One region of the Virgibacillus sp. GM2-2 genome, then DNA from elsewhere that is predicted to be linked to it. Evidence: riboswitches for the same ligand, from Rfam matches in the RefSeq annotation. Region 1 holds a riboswitch; the other holds the start of a gene.
The links. A riboswitch is a leader RNA that binds a small molecule or an ion and turns the genes downstream of it on or off. The one in region 1 is predicted to bind cobalamin.

Region 1 (8,830 bases):
CAGTTGGTGGCTTTGCCATTATTATGTTTAACTTAATAGCGGTTAACCTCGTGTTAGCAGGACTTCATTCGTACGCATAAATCGGTTGAAAACAGGGCATTGTTATTCGAAAGGATGAATAATGCCTTGTTTTTCCATATACAGTGTTATACTTTGACTAAAGGGATTTATTGAGGAGGATATGACATGGAGGAAAGTACAAAAGTATTAGTGGTTGATGATGAGGATAGAATTCGCCATCTAATTAAACTGTATTTAGAACGTGAAGATTTTGAGGTAGAAGAGGCGGATAATGGGACTACCGCTTTAGAAATGGCTTTAGAAAAGGATTATGATGTCATTTTATTAGATATCATGATGCCTGGAATGGATGGTATAGAAGTATGCCAAGAGTTGAGAAAAGAAAAACAAACTCCAGTTATTATGTTGACGGCTAAAGGTGAAGAAGCAAACCGTGTACAAGGATTCGAAGTTGGTACGGACGATTATATCGTAAAACCTTTTAGTCCACGCGAAGTAGTTTTAAGAGTGAAAGCAATATTACGAAGATCATCACAATCAAAATTTAAGGAAAGTGATGGAGCTCCTAAAGATATGCTCATTTTCCCTCATCTTTCAATTAACCATGATGCACATCGTGTACTTGCAGATGGTAAGGAAGTTAGTTTGACACCAAAAGAATATGAATTGTTATGCTTTCTTGCAAAGGCTCCGGATAAAGTATTTAATCGTGAGCACTTATTAAAAGAAGTTTGGCAATACGAGTTTTTCGGTGATTTACGAACGGTTGATACACATGTGAAACGTTTACGAGAAAAATTAAATAATGTATCTAGCGAAGCATCAAAAATGATTGTTACGGTATGGGGAGTTGGATACAAATTCGAGGTAGATGATAAGTAATGTTTTGGCGAAGTGTAGTAGGGAAACTGGCAGTAACTATTCTATTGCTAGTTTCTTTTGTATTATTTATATTAACCATTTTCTTACTGGAATTTTTTGAAAACTTTCATGTAGAAGAAGCTGAGGAAGATCTGCTTCAAACCGCAAAGAAAGTGTCGGTAATGGTTCAACATTATCAGAACGATAAATTAATTTTTGAAACAACAGAGCATATAAAAGATGGGTCTAGTCGAGTTGCTATTCTTTTTGACGACGGATCACTTTGGGTCTCAAAAAGTAGCAATAAAGACTTGCCAGCGTTTGATCCATTATGGATAAAAAAGTACGACATGCTTGAATTAGCTGTATCGCAAAATCGAGAAGTAAAAAAACAAATTATGCTTCCAAAAAGTGAAAGCAAAATAATGGTTGTTGGAACACCAGTCGGTAATGGAAATGGGGATGGCACCGTATTTGTTTATCAATCATTAGATGTGGTGGATAAGACTAAAGCAGAAACTACACAAATTATCTTTGTAGCTGCAGGTATTGCAATCATACTAACTACTATTTTCGCTTTCTTTCTATCCACAAGAATAACATCTCCATTAATTAAAATGCGTGAGGCTGCATTTGATTTAACAAGAGGAGAATTCAATACGAAAGTGCCTATTCTAACGCATGATGAAATTGGAGAATTGGCAATGGCTTTTAATCGTATGGGTCGCCAATTAAAGTTCCACATCAATGCGCTAAGACAAGAAAAAGAACAACTTTCAAGCATTGTTAGTTCGATGGCAGATGGAGTAATTACATTAAATCGTAATGGTGAAATGATAGTAACGAATCCACCTGCAAAACAATTCATTGAAAGCTGGTATTACGAAAATAGTAAGCAACTCATAGATACTGATAACCAGTTACCTGATGAACTAAATAGTATTTTACAAGAAGTAATCAATAGTGAAGAGGCTGCAGTCCACGAAATTAGTTTGCAGGGGAGAAACTGGGTAATGATTATGACACCATTATATGACCAAATGTATGTTAGAGGAGCAGTTGCAGTTATTCGTGATATGACAGATGAGCGACGTTTAGACAAACTTAGGAAAGATTTTATTGCGAATGTCTCTCACGAATTACGTACACCAATTTCTATGTTACAGGGATACAGTGAAGCAATCGTAGACAATGTAGCAGAGTCCAAAGAGGATAAAAATGATTTGGCTAAAATTATTCACGAAGAATCGCTACGTATGGGACGTTTGGTAAATGAATTACTAGACCTTGCTAGAATGGAAGCAGGTCATATTCAACTTAACATTGAAAAAATAGACGCAAATACGTATATTAACCGAATCATTAAAAAGTTTAATGGTGTTGCCCAAGACAGAAAAATCGACTTACAGTTAGAAACTGTTAATATTAGTTCCACTATTATGATTGATCCAGATCGAATGGAACAGGTATTTACTAATCTAATCGATAATGCGATTCGTCATACAAATGAACGAGGTTATGTAAAGGTGATGGCTAAAATAATAGATGATGATCTGGTCGTATCTATTGAAGATAGTGGAAGTGGTATTCCAGAAGAAGATATACCATTTGTTTTTGAACGATTTTATAAGGCAGATAAATCGAGAACGAGGAGTAAGCAGAAAAAAGGAACTGGTTTAGGATTAGCAATTGCTAAGAATATTGTCGATGCACATCAGGGAACAATTTCAGTAAAAAGTAAGCTTAATGAAGGAACGACATTTACTTTCAAAATACCTGTAAAATCGTCATAAAAACAATTGCTTATTGCATGACAGTTTGATAGGATTAAAGATGTAATTTAATTGAATACAAATGGAGAAAAATGGCGCATACGCTTAATAGGGAATCTAGTGAAAAACTAGAACTGTCCTCGCAACTGTAAGTGATGTACGAAATAAGCAGATCCACTGTATGAATTCATATGGGAAGGGCTTAGAGTAGATTGATATCACAAGTCAGTAGACCTGCCTTTTTCTTATGTTTCAATGCTTCGAGGATAAAAGCGATTGAGATAACCGAAAAGTAGTATGAATGTATATGAATTCGATTGTCTTATTAAAGCTAACTCTTTCCGAAGAGTTAGCTTTTTTGCCTATTTTGGCATTTAAATATTTTAGACATTAGTATATTGCGTCTTTTGATTCGCAAGCACTTTTTTATGTACATTACCTATGAGTAACGGATATCAAACGCCTAAATCTTCACAATAACATTATTTGGAGGGTTAAAGATGGGGAAATTTAAGTTATTAGTAGTTTCATTTATGTTAGTAATTGGAGTTCTAGCGGGGTGTAGCGCTGATAGTGAGAATGATCAAAAATCAAATACATCAAATCAGCAAACAGAATCAACCGAAAATGCTGCTTCTGAAAATGAACAGAAGGAAGAAATCGTAACCATTTCTATAACTAAAAATAAAGGTGCAGAAACAGTTACAGAAAAAGAAATCGAAATTGAAGATGGAGCAATTTTGATGGATGTAATGAAGGAAAACTTTGAGATAGTAGAGAAGGATGGATTTATCACGTCGGTTGAAGGAATTAAAGCTAATGAAAGCGAAAAAATGTTCTGGAGTATATCTGTTAATGGTGAAACAGCGATGAAAGGTGCTAACGAATTAAAATTAGCGCCTGGTGATACGGTTAGTTTTGATTTGCAAGCTTGGGAATGATAAATAATGAACCCATATAAATTAACATTACTTGCTTTATTAGCAGCACTTGCAGTAGTTGGGAGGTATGCTTTCTCTTTTATTCCAAATGTCCAGCCAGTTACTGCAATAATTATTATTTGTGGACTATTCCTTGGGCCAGTAGCTGCTATGACGTTGGCTTTTTTAACGACGTTTTTGACTAATTTGATTTTAGGAATGGGGATCTGGACGGTTTGGCAAATAGTAGCTTGGGCAATCATTGGATTGATAAGCGGATTAATCGGTAAGTATAGAAGGAAGCATTCAATCGTATTACTTACAGTCTTTGCTGTATTTTGTGGTTATTTTTATGGTTTTGTTATTTCGCTAGCTACATATACGGTAGCAGGAGAATTTATACCTTATTATTTAGCAGGTCTATCATTTGATACGGCACATGCGGTTGGAAACGGAATATTTATGGTTTTACTTTATCCGACCATTTCTTTTCTATTTAAAAAATATGCATATGAACGATTTTCGATTCAAAATACCAACTAAAATACGGTTGGTATTTTTTTCATTGATATGAGAATATAAAACTATAGATAAAAGAATTTGCATAAAAAAGTCATTTAAAATATTAAGAATGTATAATCTGATTTTTTATGAGTATTCAACAAAGAAAAGATAAAGTATCAGATAGATCCGCAGTCGAAGTAAATTGCGAACTAGTGAAAATTATGCTTATGTAACAGCAACGTTGATTTCCGCTGGCGGCAAGGCTAGTGAAGTAACATTTTCGACCGTACTGAAAAGATTGCATGCAGGATGTCAGCTAGCGGACACACGATCCCTTATTTGGTTAAAATAAGGGTAAATGCGGTTGTTATCGGACTCAGGATTTCTTATTTGAATAAAAACAGGTGAAAATCATGTTTTTTAGCTGAATAAGGCATCGTGTGTCCGATAATCCTCGAAATAAAGGTAAAAAAGGTAAATAAGGAATCCTCAGTCCGATACCCTTGACGTACTATTGCTAGCCCCCTGCTTAGTTCGCAGTCTACCTATAAATAAACCTAGTTACTTCTAGGTTTTTCTCATATTTGTCCGTATAGTAATAGTAGCTGTAACTTTTTAGCCCAAATAACGACTAATTTGTTGAACGGAGAATCATTATGAAAGATATTTTTGGAAAATTATATGATAGCTATCATCATGACTTGTATAAGTTTGTTTTTTACATGGTTAAAGATAAACAGCTTACGGAAGATTTAGTTCAAGAAATTTATATTAAAGTAATGAAATCATATAAAAATTTCCGAGGCGAAAGTAGTGAAAAGACATGGCTATTTTCAATTGCAAGACATATCACAATAGATTACTTTCGTGCCCAAAAACGAAAACAAAAACGTATCTATGATTTTTTTGATTGGTCAAATAAAGGGCAGTTGTTACCAGATAACCATCCGTTACCAGATGAAATTGCTGAACGAAATGAAGAAATACAGACCATATACAATTATTTAGATTGCTGTACTCCGGATCAAAAAAGTATTATTATTTTGCGATATATACAATCTTTTTCTGTTAAGGAAACTGCAGAAATTTTAGGATTTAGTGAAAGTAAAGTAAAAACTACGCAGCATCGAGGGTTAAACGTACTAAAGGAGCTAATTAGTAAAAATGATCAAAAAGGGGGGATGCATGATGACGTCACATAAACATCAAGAGGATCACTTAAAAAAGGCATTGAAAAACATGCCTGACGTGGATCATTTAACTGATAAAGATGAATTATATCAGCGCATCTCAACCAAAATGTACAAGACAAAAAAGAAACGAAGAAATTGGGTATTCCTTCCCGCCGTCAGTACTGTTTTTATTGGTTTTATAATGTTTGTTGTAATAATGAACAGTAATGGTAATTTTACGGTGCAAAATGATCAATTGAAAGAGCAAGCTAGCTTTGAATCAGCAGCAATAGATGAGTCAGCTAATGATCAGGCAAAAACAATGCAAAAGAATGAATTAAGCGTTGTGAGAGACCATAATGAACTTATCGTTCAAGCAATAAGTGACGATGAAAGGATTATACTTGGAAAAATATTTGATACCAAAGCAGATTATGTTATTCCTGTGTCATTTGTTCTTCCAAATGATCAGGCGAAAAATTCTATTAAGGAACAAATTCAAACGCTAACAAATGATTTATCTACCATGTTTCATGGAAACCAGTACAGATTCAGAATTGATGAAGAAAATGTATACAGAAGTGGTCAGATACCTCCACTTCAAAAAACTAGTTACAAATTGTATAGGCATCCAGATAATCAAATCGAAATGTTAGTGCCAAGTGCTGAGAAAGGTGACCAAACTATAGTAGATGCCTTAAAAGAAATGAAAAATAATGAGGAAATTTCATATATTTACCCAACAATTCCTTCAAATGTTTCTTTCACGATAGAAAAAAACGAGAAAAATTTACACATCTATTTTGATGAAAGTTCATCCATTGAAAATAGTAAGCAGTATCAGACAATGATAGAGGCAATGTTATCAACTGCAAAAAGTTATGGTTATACAAAAGTTATGTTTAAGAATCTGCATGTTGATCGAATTGGAATATACAATCTCAGTGAGCCAATACAAGTTCCAAAGGCGATTAACCCGATTAGAAATTTAAATTAATTCTGTTCGTGCAGTTGACTTTCTAGTAAGCAATAACTAGTATTAAATTAATTAAAATGTTATACAGTGGGAATGATGCAGGATGGATCAGGCAAAGGTAGTTGATTCTCTATCTAGCAAAATGAAATTAATTAGAGTGGAATATGATTATACACAAGATCAGATGGCTACTGTACTTGGTATATCTAAAAAAACACTTGTACAAATAGAAAAAAATAGAATAAAAGCAAACTGGACGACGATTGTTGCACTCTGTGCGCTGTTTCAAGAAAGTGAAATAATTAAAGGCGTAATCGGAGAAGATGTAATAAAATGCATTGAAGTCCTTGCGCATTAGTATTAATAAATCTGGTCTTTTAAATAAAACAGAGGACAAGATTATACATCTTCATATTTTAAAGGATCCCCATCGAACCTATTTTCGGACACTTTAATAGAATCGGTAGGGCACCCTTCATAGGCGTCGATCATATCCTCTTCTAATATTTCTGGGATTGAAGTATTTCCCTTGTTGTTATCTATTACCGCGTATGCTAGTCCTTCATCATCATAATCATAGATATCTGGTGCTGCAGCTCCACATGCGCCGCATGCAATACATGTTTCTATATCAACTATTGTATATTTAGGCATTAGCTTCCTCCTATTGCTCGCACTACTTCCATTGTAAAGCTGAACAAATGACAATTCAACTTAATATCAATCATTTTATAATAGGGGTTCCGTTATGTTACTTGAAGGAATTATTTTAACATGTAGTTTACAATTAGAACAAAACAGAACGAATTCAGCAGTCTATCATTTAATAACTGGTAAAAAATCGATACAGACCGTCCAAGATGCTCATGTTTACCGTTTAAAGCAATTTTATGGGGTTGATAAGCTGTTAACTAAACAGGAATTTAATCAAGTGGTAGAAGACATGGACGATAATAGCTTAATAGAAAGCACTGAATCTGGAAAGATAGTCGTTACTCCGGAAGGAAAGCGTTGGATGCGAGATCATGCTAGTCAATTAAAATTGGACACCTATAATGGATTACTCTTTCATTCTGTTACAAATATTTTCTATGATCGATTACTATTATTTATTCAAGCATTATCTAACAGCAGCAATAATAATCATTCCTACATCCCAGTCATAGATAAATCAGCAACCCTACAATGGATGAAGTCTATCTACAAGCAATTAAAGCCAAGATTACGGGAATATTTTACAAAAATGCATGAAGAATTACATCAGTTACTTTCTTTATTTACTTCCGAGGAAGCATCCATTTATGTAGATCGACTGACAGGTTACAGAGCTTATGGAAGCAGTAAAGAACAAATAGCTTTGACTTATAATATGACAAGTAAAGACATTCAATTAATAATTGAAAGGATGAATCACCAAATATTGAACGTCATAATGAACAGGGGAAATTCTTTTCCAGTTTGTGCTTTTCTTATTAAAGACCTTACAAATAAACAATTTATTACCGATTCAGCTGAAAGAACCTATCAATTGCTAAAGAAGGATCTTACTGTCAGTGATATTAAAAGAATTAGAAGGATAAAAGAAAATACAGTATACGATCATATTGTTGAAATAGCTTTGTTCACTCAAGATTTTCAAGTTAACAAATTTGTGCCTGAAAACGAGCGTCAACAAATAATAGAAGCTGTTCAGAAAGAGAATTCATATAAATTGAAGTCAATAAAGCAAAGTGTTGCACAAAGTATTAGTTACTTTCAAATTCGATTAGTTCTGGCAACTATGCAACATACAGGTGATCAAGATGAATAGTCCGTACATATCATTAGAAAAACAATTACAAGCTCATTTCGGCTACACAACATTCCAAATGGGTCAAGAAGAAATAGTTCGGGACGTGATGCGGGGTAAGGATGTTCTCGGAATACTTCCAACAGGTATGGGAAAATCGTTGTGTTACCAATTACCTGCAAAGATGTTATCTGGTACAACTATCGTTGTCTCTCCACTTATTTCACTGATGATTGATCAAGTAAAGCAGCTTAAAGCTTTAAATTTTAAAGAAGTTGTTGCATTAAATAGTTTTATCGATTGGACTGAACGAAGTACTATTTATCAGCAGCTAGAAAAATATAAATTAATTTATGTATCTCCAGAGCTTCTTCAACAACATGAGTTAAGGAAACAGCTAAAAAAATTGTCCGTTCAATTGTTTGTTATTGACGAAGCACATTGTATTTCACAATGGGGACATGATTTTCGTCCAGATTATTTACGATTAAGTAACATAATTGCTGAATTGAATAATCCTGTAGTACTAGCTTTGAGTGCTACTGCACCAAGGGAGATCCAGCAAGATATTAAACATATTATTAAGCGCCCTAAAATGGTGGATCATATCTACCCAATGGATCGAGAAAATATTATTTTTGACGTAAAAAAGGTAGTAAACGATAATGAGAAGAATGAGTGGATATTAGAACAAGTAAAACAGATGCGTGTTCCTACAATCATTTACTTTTCGAGTAGGGATGCAACAGAGCATGTTACATCATTTTTGATGAAAAACCAAGATGGTTTAAGGGTTGCACATTATCATGGTGGTA
Region 2 (8,830 bases), on a different contig from region 1:
GGTACCTATATATATTTTTATACAGTCTGTTTCTTTTCTTCTTCGATTTTATTTAGTCGTTCTTGAACTTCTTCGTCAGTTAATCCATGCTCTTGAACATAGAGGTTACGAGGACTTGTACGGCACTCGTGTGAGCATCCACGTAAATATTTATGTTCATTTTCCTCCGAGCAAATAATTTGTCTATTGCATGGTGGATGTGCGCAATTTACATATCGTTCACACGGTTGGTCATCAAAATAATCGACTCCAACAACAACATGTTCTTTACGATTAATCGGTACGGAAATTCGTTCATCAAAAACATAGCATTGACCATCCCATAAGTCACCTTGTACGTCAGGGTCTTTACCGTAAGTCACAATACCGCCATGTAATTGAGCTACGTCTTCGAATCCTTCTTTTACCAACCATCCTGAAAATTTTTCACAACGAATTCCGCCTGTACAGTAGGTTAGAATCTTTTTACCTTCGATTAAATGTCGGTTATTCTTTACCCATTCAGGAAGGTCTCGGAAAGTTTCGATGTCTGGTCGAATCGCACCACGAAAATGTCCTAAATCAAATTCATAATCATTACGGGCATCTAATACAACAGTATTCTCGTCCTGCATTGCCTCGAAGAATTCTTTTGGTTCCAAATGTTTACCTGTGGTTTTCTTCGGGTTTATGTCATCTTCAAGACGAAGTGTAACAAGTTCTGTACGTGGACGTACATGCATTTTTTTAAACGCATGACCATCATGTTCGTCTACTTTAAAAGCCATATCAGCAAAGCGTTCATCATTTCGCATTGCGTCCATATACCTTTGCGTGTTTTCTACAGTTCCAGATACTGTTCCATTAATTCCTTCTTGAGCTACTAGGATTCGTCCCTTTAATTCGAGCTCCTTACAAAATTTCAAATGATCCTTCGCAAATTGTTCAGGATCATCTATGTGTACGTAATTATAGTACAACAAAACCTGATATTCCTTAGTAGTTGACATTGTTTTACCACCTATCATTTATATTTGCAAGATACAAATGTTTGGCGTTGACTTATTCATTTTTACTCTTGCAAGGAATTATTTTATCAGTGTTACATACTTTTTTCAACTTGAAAAAGTGGCGATCCTTTGTTTACAAGTGTTTTGACACCTTTATACCGTTGGCATTTTAAGCGCTTTATTTTCTGCCTTAAAAATTATTGATTTACTTGCATTATTTTTTGGATGGGGGTAAACTTAAAAGTGCAAAAGGAAATTGGAGTTTGAATAATACTTTACGATCTCTTTGTCAAAGTGGGTGTAAAAGTATTTATGATTCAATTACTTTGCACGATATTTGTATAAGGAGGTCATTTCAATGACTGGTAAAGTAAAATGGTTTAACGCAGAAAAAGGTTTCGGTTTTATCGAACGCGAAGACGGAGACGATGTTTTCGTACACTTCTCAGCAATCCAAGCTGAAGGTTTCAAAACGCTTGAAGAAGGTCAAGACGTTGAATTTGAAATCGTTGAAGGTAACCGCGGACCTCAAGCAGCTAACGTAACTCGCTTATAATTCATAATAAATGAAAGGTTTATCTCATTTGAGATAAACCTTTTTTTGTCAGTAAGAAAGTATTAATAAGCCAAGTTTTCTAATCTATTGGCAAATGCACTGCTTCATATCCCCCTCTAATTGTCATATAATGAAGGTAGAAAGAAGGAGGCTTTTCATGTCATCATTTAACTGGAATAAAGAAGCGGAGTCACAGTGGGATAGTAGAGCTCAGTTTTGGAATGAGCGTAGTGTAAATATGTGGGACAACGGTAGCAGAAAGGATATTATTCCATTTGTTGAAAAATATATGAATCCTGGCTCGACCGTTTACGATATTGGTTGTGGGGATGGATATGGCTCATTTAAGTTACTTAAGGCTGGCTATGAAGTAGTTGGTATGGATCTTTCAAGTGAAATGATTGCCCGTGCTAAAGAACGGGTACCAAATGAGGAAATTTCTTTTGTTCAAGGGGATGTGACCAATCTACCTTTTAGCGATAATAGTTGTGATGGTATCATGACGATTAACGTATTAGAATGGACCGAGGTACCAGCAACTGCGTTGAAGCAATTACGTCGGGTGCTAAAAAAGGATGGTTTACTTTGTGTTGGTATATTGGGGCCAACAGCTAAACCGAGAACGCATAGCTATCCACGCGTATATGGTGAAAAGGCAATTGCAAACACCATGATGCCATGGGAATTCCAGAAGCTAGCAGAGGAAAACAATTTTACATACCTTGATGGTTTTGGTGTTTACCGTGATGCTGTAAAAATACAACATCACAAAGGGCTACCAATGGAATTAAAACAAGCACTAACGTTCATGTGGGTATTTATGCTGCGAAAGGTTGAGGAATAATGGATCAACGTGAAATGGAAAAAAGGGTAGTAGAAAGCTACCAAAACGATGAAAAAATGATGATATTAATTTATGCACAGTGGTGCATTAATCATGACATTGACCCGAAAGAATTATACGGGAAAGCCTATCCTAATCAGATGAAGAACAATGCTTTACAGGAGGCGCTTGATTTAACGGTACCAAAAAAAGAGTCAGAAGAAATTCCTGACTCAACTGTTATAAACGTTTTGCAGTTATTTGGTAATGACGATTTGGCGTTTATTGTACAAGACCAAATCGATAACCGCAAGCAATGATTATCATTCAAATAGCTTAATCAATGCTTGTGTGCCGCTATCATTTTCACCTTGCTCGGCTAGTTTTGTATATAATTCTAATGAGAGCTCGAGCCCAGGTGTCATCATGTCCATTTCTTTCGCTGATTCAAGTGCGATACGCATGTCTTTGATAAAATGCTTAACATAAAAACCGGGGGCATAATCACCTTTAATCATTCGAGGAGCAAGATTACTAAGTGAAAAGCTACTTGCCGCACCTTTTGTAATACTGTCTAATACGCGTTCCGGATCTAATCCGGCTTTTTTAGCGTAAACAATTGTCTCACAGACTCCAATCATCGTTGAGGCTATTGTGATTTGGTTACTAAGCTTTGTATGCTGACCCGCTCCGGCCTCACCTTGATGGATAATATTACTGCCCATTACTTCGAAAATCGGTTTCATCGTTTGAAACGCCTTAACGTCCCCACCGACCATTATCGAAAGTGTACCATTTTGTGCGCCAGTGTCTCCGCCAGAAACTGGTGCATCTAAGGCAAATAAATTTTGTTTTCTTGCCTCGTGCCATATTTTTTCTGCCAAGGAAGGTTTCGATGTAGTCATATCGACTATATATGTATGCTTCCTCGCATTCTTTAGAATTCCTTGTTCGCCAAAATATACTTCCTCCACATCAGCTGGATAGCCAACAATAGTAATGACTACATCTACCTCTGATGCGAGTTCTGCCACGTTATTTTTCCAAACAGCTCCTTGTTCAAGTAAGGACTGCGCCTTTTCTTTTGTTCTGGTGTATACATGAAGAGTATATCCAGCATCCATTAGATGTTTTGCCATACTTTTCCCCATAACACCTAATCCAATAAAACCAATTGTTTTGTTTGTGTTCATCATCGTTTTAGCCTCCTAAATTAATTAATTCGCCATGAGTAACGATATTCCTTTTTTAGCTATTAAGGACGAGGCGAATGCCGAGTTTTTCTAAAAAAAGTATTGCAAACACCCTTATCCTATGGTAGCCTGTAAACACAATATATTGTTTTGAACTAAAAATTACATACTATATATAGTTTTATCCTACAAGTGTTGGTGGCCGAAGCGTTTGGCCTTAATAGGGAATCTGGTGAGAAACCAGAACTGTCCCCGCAACTGTAAATGTGGACGAACGAGTTAATAACCACTGTATTATTTGCTTAGCGGCATAGATACGGGAAGGTTCTCAAGTAGATGAACACATAAGTCAGGAGACCTGCCAAAGCTTGTGAAATTTCCATTCTTCGGGGCCAAAGAATATGAAATGATAGGGAAAATATCCTTCTGTCATTTTAACCGCTCATGGCCTCGTAGCATGAGCGGTTTTTTCGTACATTCATTCAAAAAGGAGAGGTTGAATCGTGACGACAGTACTAGCGACAAGCTGGAAGGATTTTTTAGAAGATAAATTAATAAAATCCTTCACTACTATGCCGGTTGAAACATTTTTACATAAACAAGAAAAAGCAAAAGAAAGTTTATCTACAGAAGAATGGGTAAACCATTTAACGCTTGAGGCATTAGCAAATATTGATGAACAGAACCCGGATTGGACGTATGTTGCATCGATGATTTATGCTGAATGGCTCTACTATCAAGCAGCAAAAAATCGAATCTATGATTATGAGCAAAAATATGGCTCACTTTATCAATTGATTGAAAAAATAACGGATATCGGGATATATGACCAAGCACTACTACAAACATATTCAAAATCTGAAATAGAGCAGCTAGAAAAAAGAATCAAGCCAGAACGTGATCAACTTTTTACTTTTATCGGTTTAAAAACGCTGGCAGATCGCTATTTAGCAAAGGACTACACGAAGCAAATTTTTGAATTGCCACAGGAACGATTCATGATTATTGCGATGACATTAATGCAAAATGAATCATCGGAAGTGCGGTTGGAATTAGTGGAGCAAGCTTATTGGGCAATGAGTAATTTATATATGACCGTTGCGACTCCAACACTTGCAAATGCTGGAAAAAGTTATGGTCAATTATCTAGCTGTTTTATCGACACATTAGATGATAGCCTACAAAGTATTTATGACAGTAACACAGATATCGCAAATCTATCCAAAAATGGTGGAGGTATTGGTGTCTATCTTGGAAAAATTCGCTCAAGTGGAAGTATGATTAAGGGCTTTAAAGGCGCTTCCTCAGGTGTACTACCATGGATGAAACAATTGAATAACACAGCAGTAAGCGTCGACCAGCTTGGCCAACGAAAAGGTGCCATTTGTGTTTACCTTGATGTTTGGCACAAAGATATTCATTCCTTTTTGGATGCAAAATTAAATAATGGTGATGAACGCTTCCGCACTCATGATTTATTTACTGGTGTAACACTACCTGATTTGTTCATGGAAATGGTCGAAGCACGTGAGGATTGGTATTTATTTGACCCACATGAGGTTCGAACAGTGATGGGATATTCCTTGGAGGATTATTACGATGAGGAGAAAGAAAATGGCTCTTTCCGTAGAAAATATTGGGAATGTGTAGCAAATCCAGAGCTTTCAAAAAAGGTGGTCCCAGCAATTGAAATCATGAAGGGAATCATGAAAAGTCAATTGGAAACAGGCGGCCCATTCCTGTTTTATCGAGATGAAGTCAATCGACAAAATGTAAATAAACATACTGGTATGATCTACTGTAGCAATCTATGTACAGAAATTATGCAAAACCAAAGTCCAACCATGTTTATCGATCAGCAGACAAAAGACGGTACGATAATGATTACGAAAAAGCCAGGTGATTTTGTTGTATGTAATCTTTCATCCATTAATTTGGGACGAGCTGTCGTTGATAATGCTTTGGAAAATCTTATTCCTATTCAGGTTCGTATGCTAGACAATGTGATCGACTTGAACGAAATACCCGTTCTGCAAGCTACGTACACAAATAAACGCTATCGAGCAATTGGTCTTGGCACATTTGGTTGGCATCATCTTTTAGCGTTAAAACGAATCAAATGGGAAAGTGATGAGGCCGTTGAATATGCCGACTCCTTATATGAAAAAATCGCGTTTTTGACCATTCAAGCGAGCATGAATCTTGCAAAAGAAAAGGAAACATATCCGTTGTTCAGCGGATCTGAATGGCATACTGGGCAATATTTTGAACGAAAAGGATATGAGGATAACAAATTTCCGTGGAGTGATTTGAAGGAAAATGTTCAACGTTATGGTATACGAAATAGCTATCTGATGGCGGTCGCTCCCAATTCATCAACCTCTTTAATTGCTGGAAGCTCAGCAAGTATTGACCCTATTTTTCGGAAGTTTTATTCGGAAGAAAAAAAGGATTTTAAAATTCCAGTAACGGCACCTGATTTAAGTCCAGATACAACTTGGTTCTATAAGTCAGCTTATTTCATTGACCAAAAGTGGAGTGTTGCACAAAATGCCGCTAGACAACGGCATGTAGACCAAGGTATATCGTTTAACATCTATGTGCCAAATGATGTTCAGGCTCGTGAGTTATTGGAAATCCACCTGCTTGCTTGGCAATCAGGTTTCAAAACAACCTATTACTTACGGTCCACATCATCTGAGATTGATGAATGTGAATCATGCTCTAGTTAAGAAGGAGGATAATCATGGAAACTTCGATTCAATCACGTGTAATTATGGATAAAGAAGCACCCAATCGTTCAACGAAAATCATAAATGGTAAAAGCTCAAATATTTTAAATTGGGATGATGTTCGCTTTGCGTGGGCGTATCCAAAATATAAAAAGATGTTAGGTAACTTTTGGACGCCATTTGAAATTAATATGGCGCAAGACCGAAAACAAATCGAAACGTTAACAGATCATGAACAAGAAGCGTTTTTAAAAATCATTGGTTTGCTCGCTTTACTTGATAGTATTCAAACGGATTATGCTGGAAAAGTTGCCGATTATCTTACTGACTCTAGTTTGAATGCATTGATGATCATACTGGCACAGCAGGAAGTTATTCACAACCATTCCTATTCTTACGTACTATCAAGTTTAGTATCTAAATCGAAGCAGGACGAAGTATTTGATTTCTGGCGAAGTGAACCGGTTTTGGAAAAGCGTAATGATTTTATTACAAATGGGTATAGGGACTTTGTTGAGAACCCTTCTGTCGAAAACCTGTTAAAATCAATTGTATATGATGTCATCTTAGAAGGGCTATTCTTCTATTCAGGATTTGCATTTTTTTATCATTTGGCTCGGAATCAAAAGATGGTCGCAACATCAACAATGATTAATTACATCAATCGTGACGAACAACTGCATGTCGATTTGTTTGTAAGGATTTATAAGGAAGTATTAGTTGAATATCCTGAGTATAATAGAGATGAAATGGCACAATTTGTGGAAAAAACATTTAAAGAAGCTGCTGAATTAGAAATCGAGTGGGCTAATTATATTATTGGAGACAAAATTACGGGTATTAATATACAAGATGTTGAAGCCTACATTAAATTTTATGCCAATACACGATGTAAACAACTTGGTTACGAGCGACCGTACCCGGAATATCGAAAAAATCCTTTGCGTTGGATCAAGGCTTATGAAGAAGTGGACTTAGGAAAATCAGACTTCTTTGAACAAAAATCAAGACAGTATACAAAAGTTAATTATGCTGATAATGGATTTGATGACCTATAGTAGTGAAATAATCTAAGCAGCTTCTCGTGTAGAGAGGCTGCTTTTTTGCTATGATGAAAAGAAAAAAGGGTTTGGTCAACTATGAAGTGGTCGTTAAAAACGTTTCAGTCGCTAACAAATAATGAATTATACAGTATTTTAAAATCAAGAGTCGATGTGTTTGTTGTCGAACAGAACTGTGCATACGAGGAGATTGATAATTACGATCAAGCGTCGATGCATTATTTTCTAACAATGGATAATCAAGTTGCAGCCTACGTCCGAATATTGCCTAGTAACACCAAATATAAGGAAGTATCAATTGGACGTGTATTGGTCTCCAAAGATTATCGCCAAAAAGGTTATGCCAAACTGATTATGAAAAAAGCAATACAGTTTATAACAGAAGAATGGAAAGAAAATGAAATTAAAATTCAAGCACAAGAGTATTTACATAAATTCTACGGTGATTTAGGCTTTATGCAAATATCAGATGTTTATTTGGATGATGGTATTCCTCACATTGACATGAAATACCAGCCTAACCAGTAAATCTAACCTGTATTTTAGCCGGTTTTTGCACAAAGTATTAGTAAGACTTTTATTAATGGAGGCGAAAGACCGTGCTTACAAATGAACAACTTTCACAATTTAAACAGCGTTTGTTACAGCGTCAAAATGAATTAATTGAGCTAAGGGAAACGGATGGGGAGTTTTCACGCCGTGAGCAAGAGTTATCAAATTATGATAATCATCCAGGGGATATGGGGACTGAAATGTTTGATCGAGAGAGAGACTTAGCGCTGTCCCAGCATTCTGAGGTTGAGTTAAAAGAAATAAATGAAGCATTGTCGTCAATTAATGAGGGGACGTATGGGATTTGTAAAACGTGCGGTCAAGATATCCCTTTTGAACGACTAGAAGCTATTCCGACGGCAGATCAATGCTTTGAACATGCTAATAACCATGCTTTTGTGGCGTATCGCCCTGTAGAAGAAGATATTTTATCGACAAACTTGCATCAGCATACTAATCATACACAGACTGGCTATGATCGAGAAGATGCGTGGCAAGATGTTGGTAGGTATGGGACATCTGAAACACCATCCGATATAGGTGGGGACCACGACGACTATGATGATATGTATATAAATAGTGATGAAAATATTGGCATTGTGCACGATGTAGAAGGAATTGGTACCGCAACATTTGATGGACATTCTAATACTGACTTCTTGCAATAGACTGTTCCAGCTGTTACAAGGTCATCTGTGTCTTAAGTAGCGAGCAAGCGGACAGAGGATACCTTATTGTGCTAAAAACACTGATTTCCATCTGTTCGCGGACACAGAAGCCCTTATTCAACGAAAAGAACAGCCTTCACCTGAAATTTAAGCAAATAAGGTACCTGGTGTCCGGTACCCTTATCAAAAAGCTAATTTTTAAGTGAATAAGGTCATCTCTGTCCGCGAAAAAGCGTGGACCAGGAGCAAGCGGCAG

Region 2: linked by a shared signal. The riboswitch ahead of ACY9Z2_RS15615 (ribonucleoside-diphosphate reductase subunit alpha) and the one ahead of ACY9Z2_RS07935 (DUF4430 domain-containing protein) in region 1 are both predicted to bind cobalamin.

What each region holds. Positions count from the first base shown of each region.
Region 1 covers NZ_JBUZWC010000005.1:58,576-67,405, forward strand. Annotated here, with positions in the region: gene ccsB (c-type cytochrome biogenesis protein CcsB) at 1-80, shown strand, start outside; gene ACY9Z2_RS07925 (response regulator transcription factor) at 187-903, shown strand; gene ACY9Z2_RS07930 (ATP-binding protein) at 903-2,675, shown strand; cobalamin riboswitch at 2,731-2,910, shown strand; gene ACY9Z2_RS07935 (DUF4430 domain-containing protein) at 3,155-3,595, shown strand; gene ACY9Z2_RS07940 (ECF transporter S component) at 3,602-4,117, shown strand; gene ACY9Z2_RS07945 (hypothetical protein) at 4,281-4,430, shown strand; gene ACY9Z2_RS07950 (RNA polymerase sigma factor SigX) at 4,735-5,280, shown strand; gene ACY9Z2_RS07955 (hypothetical protein) at 5,267-6,247, shown strand; gene ACY9Z2_RS07960 (helix-turn-helix transcriptional regulator) at 6,330-6,584, shown strand; gene ACY9Z2_RS07965 (ferredoxin) at 6,626-6,880, opposite strand; gene ACY9Z2_RS07970 (YpbB family protein) at 6,975-8,036, shown strand; gene ACY9Z2_RS07975 (RecQ family ATP-dependent DNA helicase) at 8,029-8,830, shown strand, end outside.
Region 2 covers NZ_JBUZWC010000016.1:13,590-22,419, forward strand. Annotated here, with positions in the region: gene trhO (oxygen-dependent tRNA uridine(34) hydroxylase TrhO) at 18-989, opposite strand; gene ACY9Z2_RS15595 (cold shock domain-containing protein) at 1,348-1,545, shown strand; gene ACY9Z2_RS15600 (class I SAM-dependent methyltransferase) at 1,703-2,389, shown strand; gene yxiS (protein YxiS) at 2,389-2,688, shown strand; gene ACY9Z2_RS15610 (NAD(P)-dependent oxidoreductase) at 2,692-3,564, opposite strand; cobalamin riboswitch at 3,741-3,941, shown strand; gene ACY9Z2_RS15615 (ribonucleoside-diphosphate reductase subunit alpha) at 4,134-6,293, shown strand; gene ACY9Z2_RS15620 (ribonucleotide-diphosphate reductase subunit beta) at 6,308-7,351, shown strand; gene ACY9Z2_RS15625 (GNAT family N-acetyltransferase) at 7,433-7,882, shown strand; gene ACY9Z2_RS15630 (TraR/DksA C4-type zinc finger protein) at 7,954-8,574, shown strand.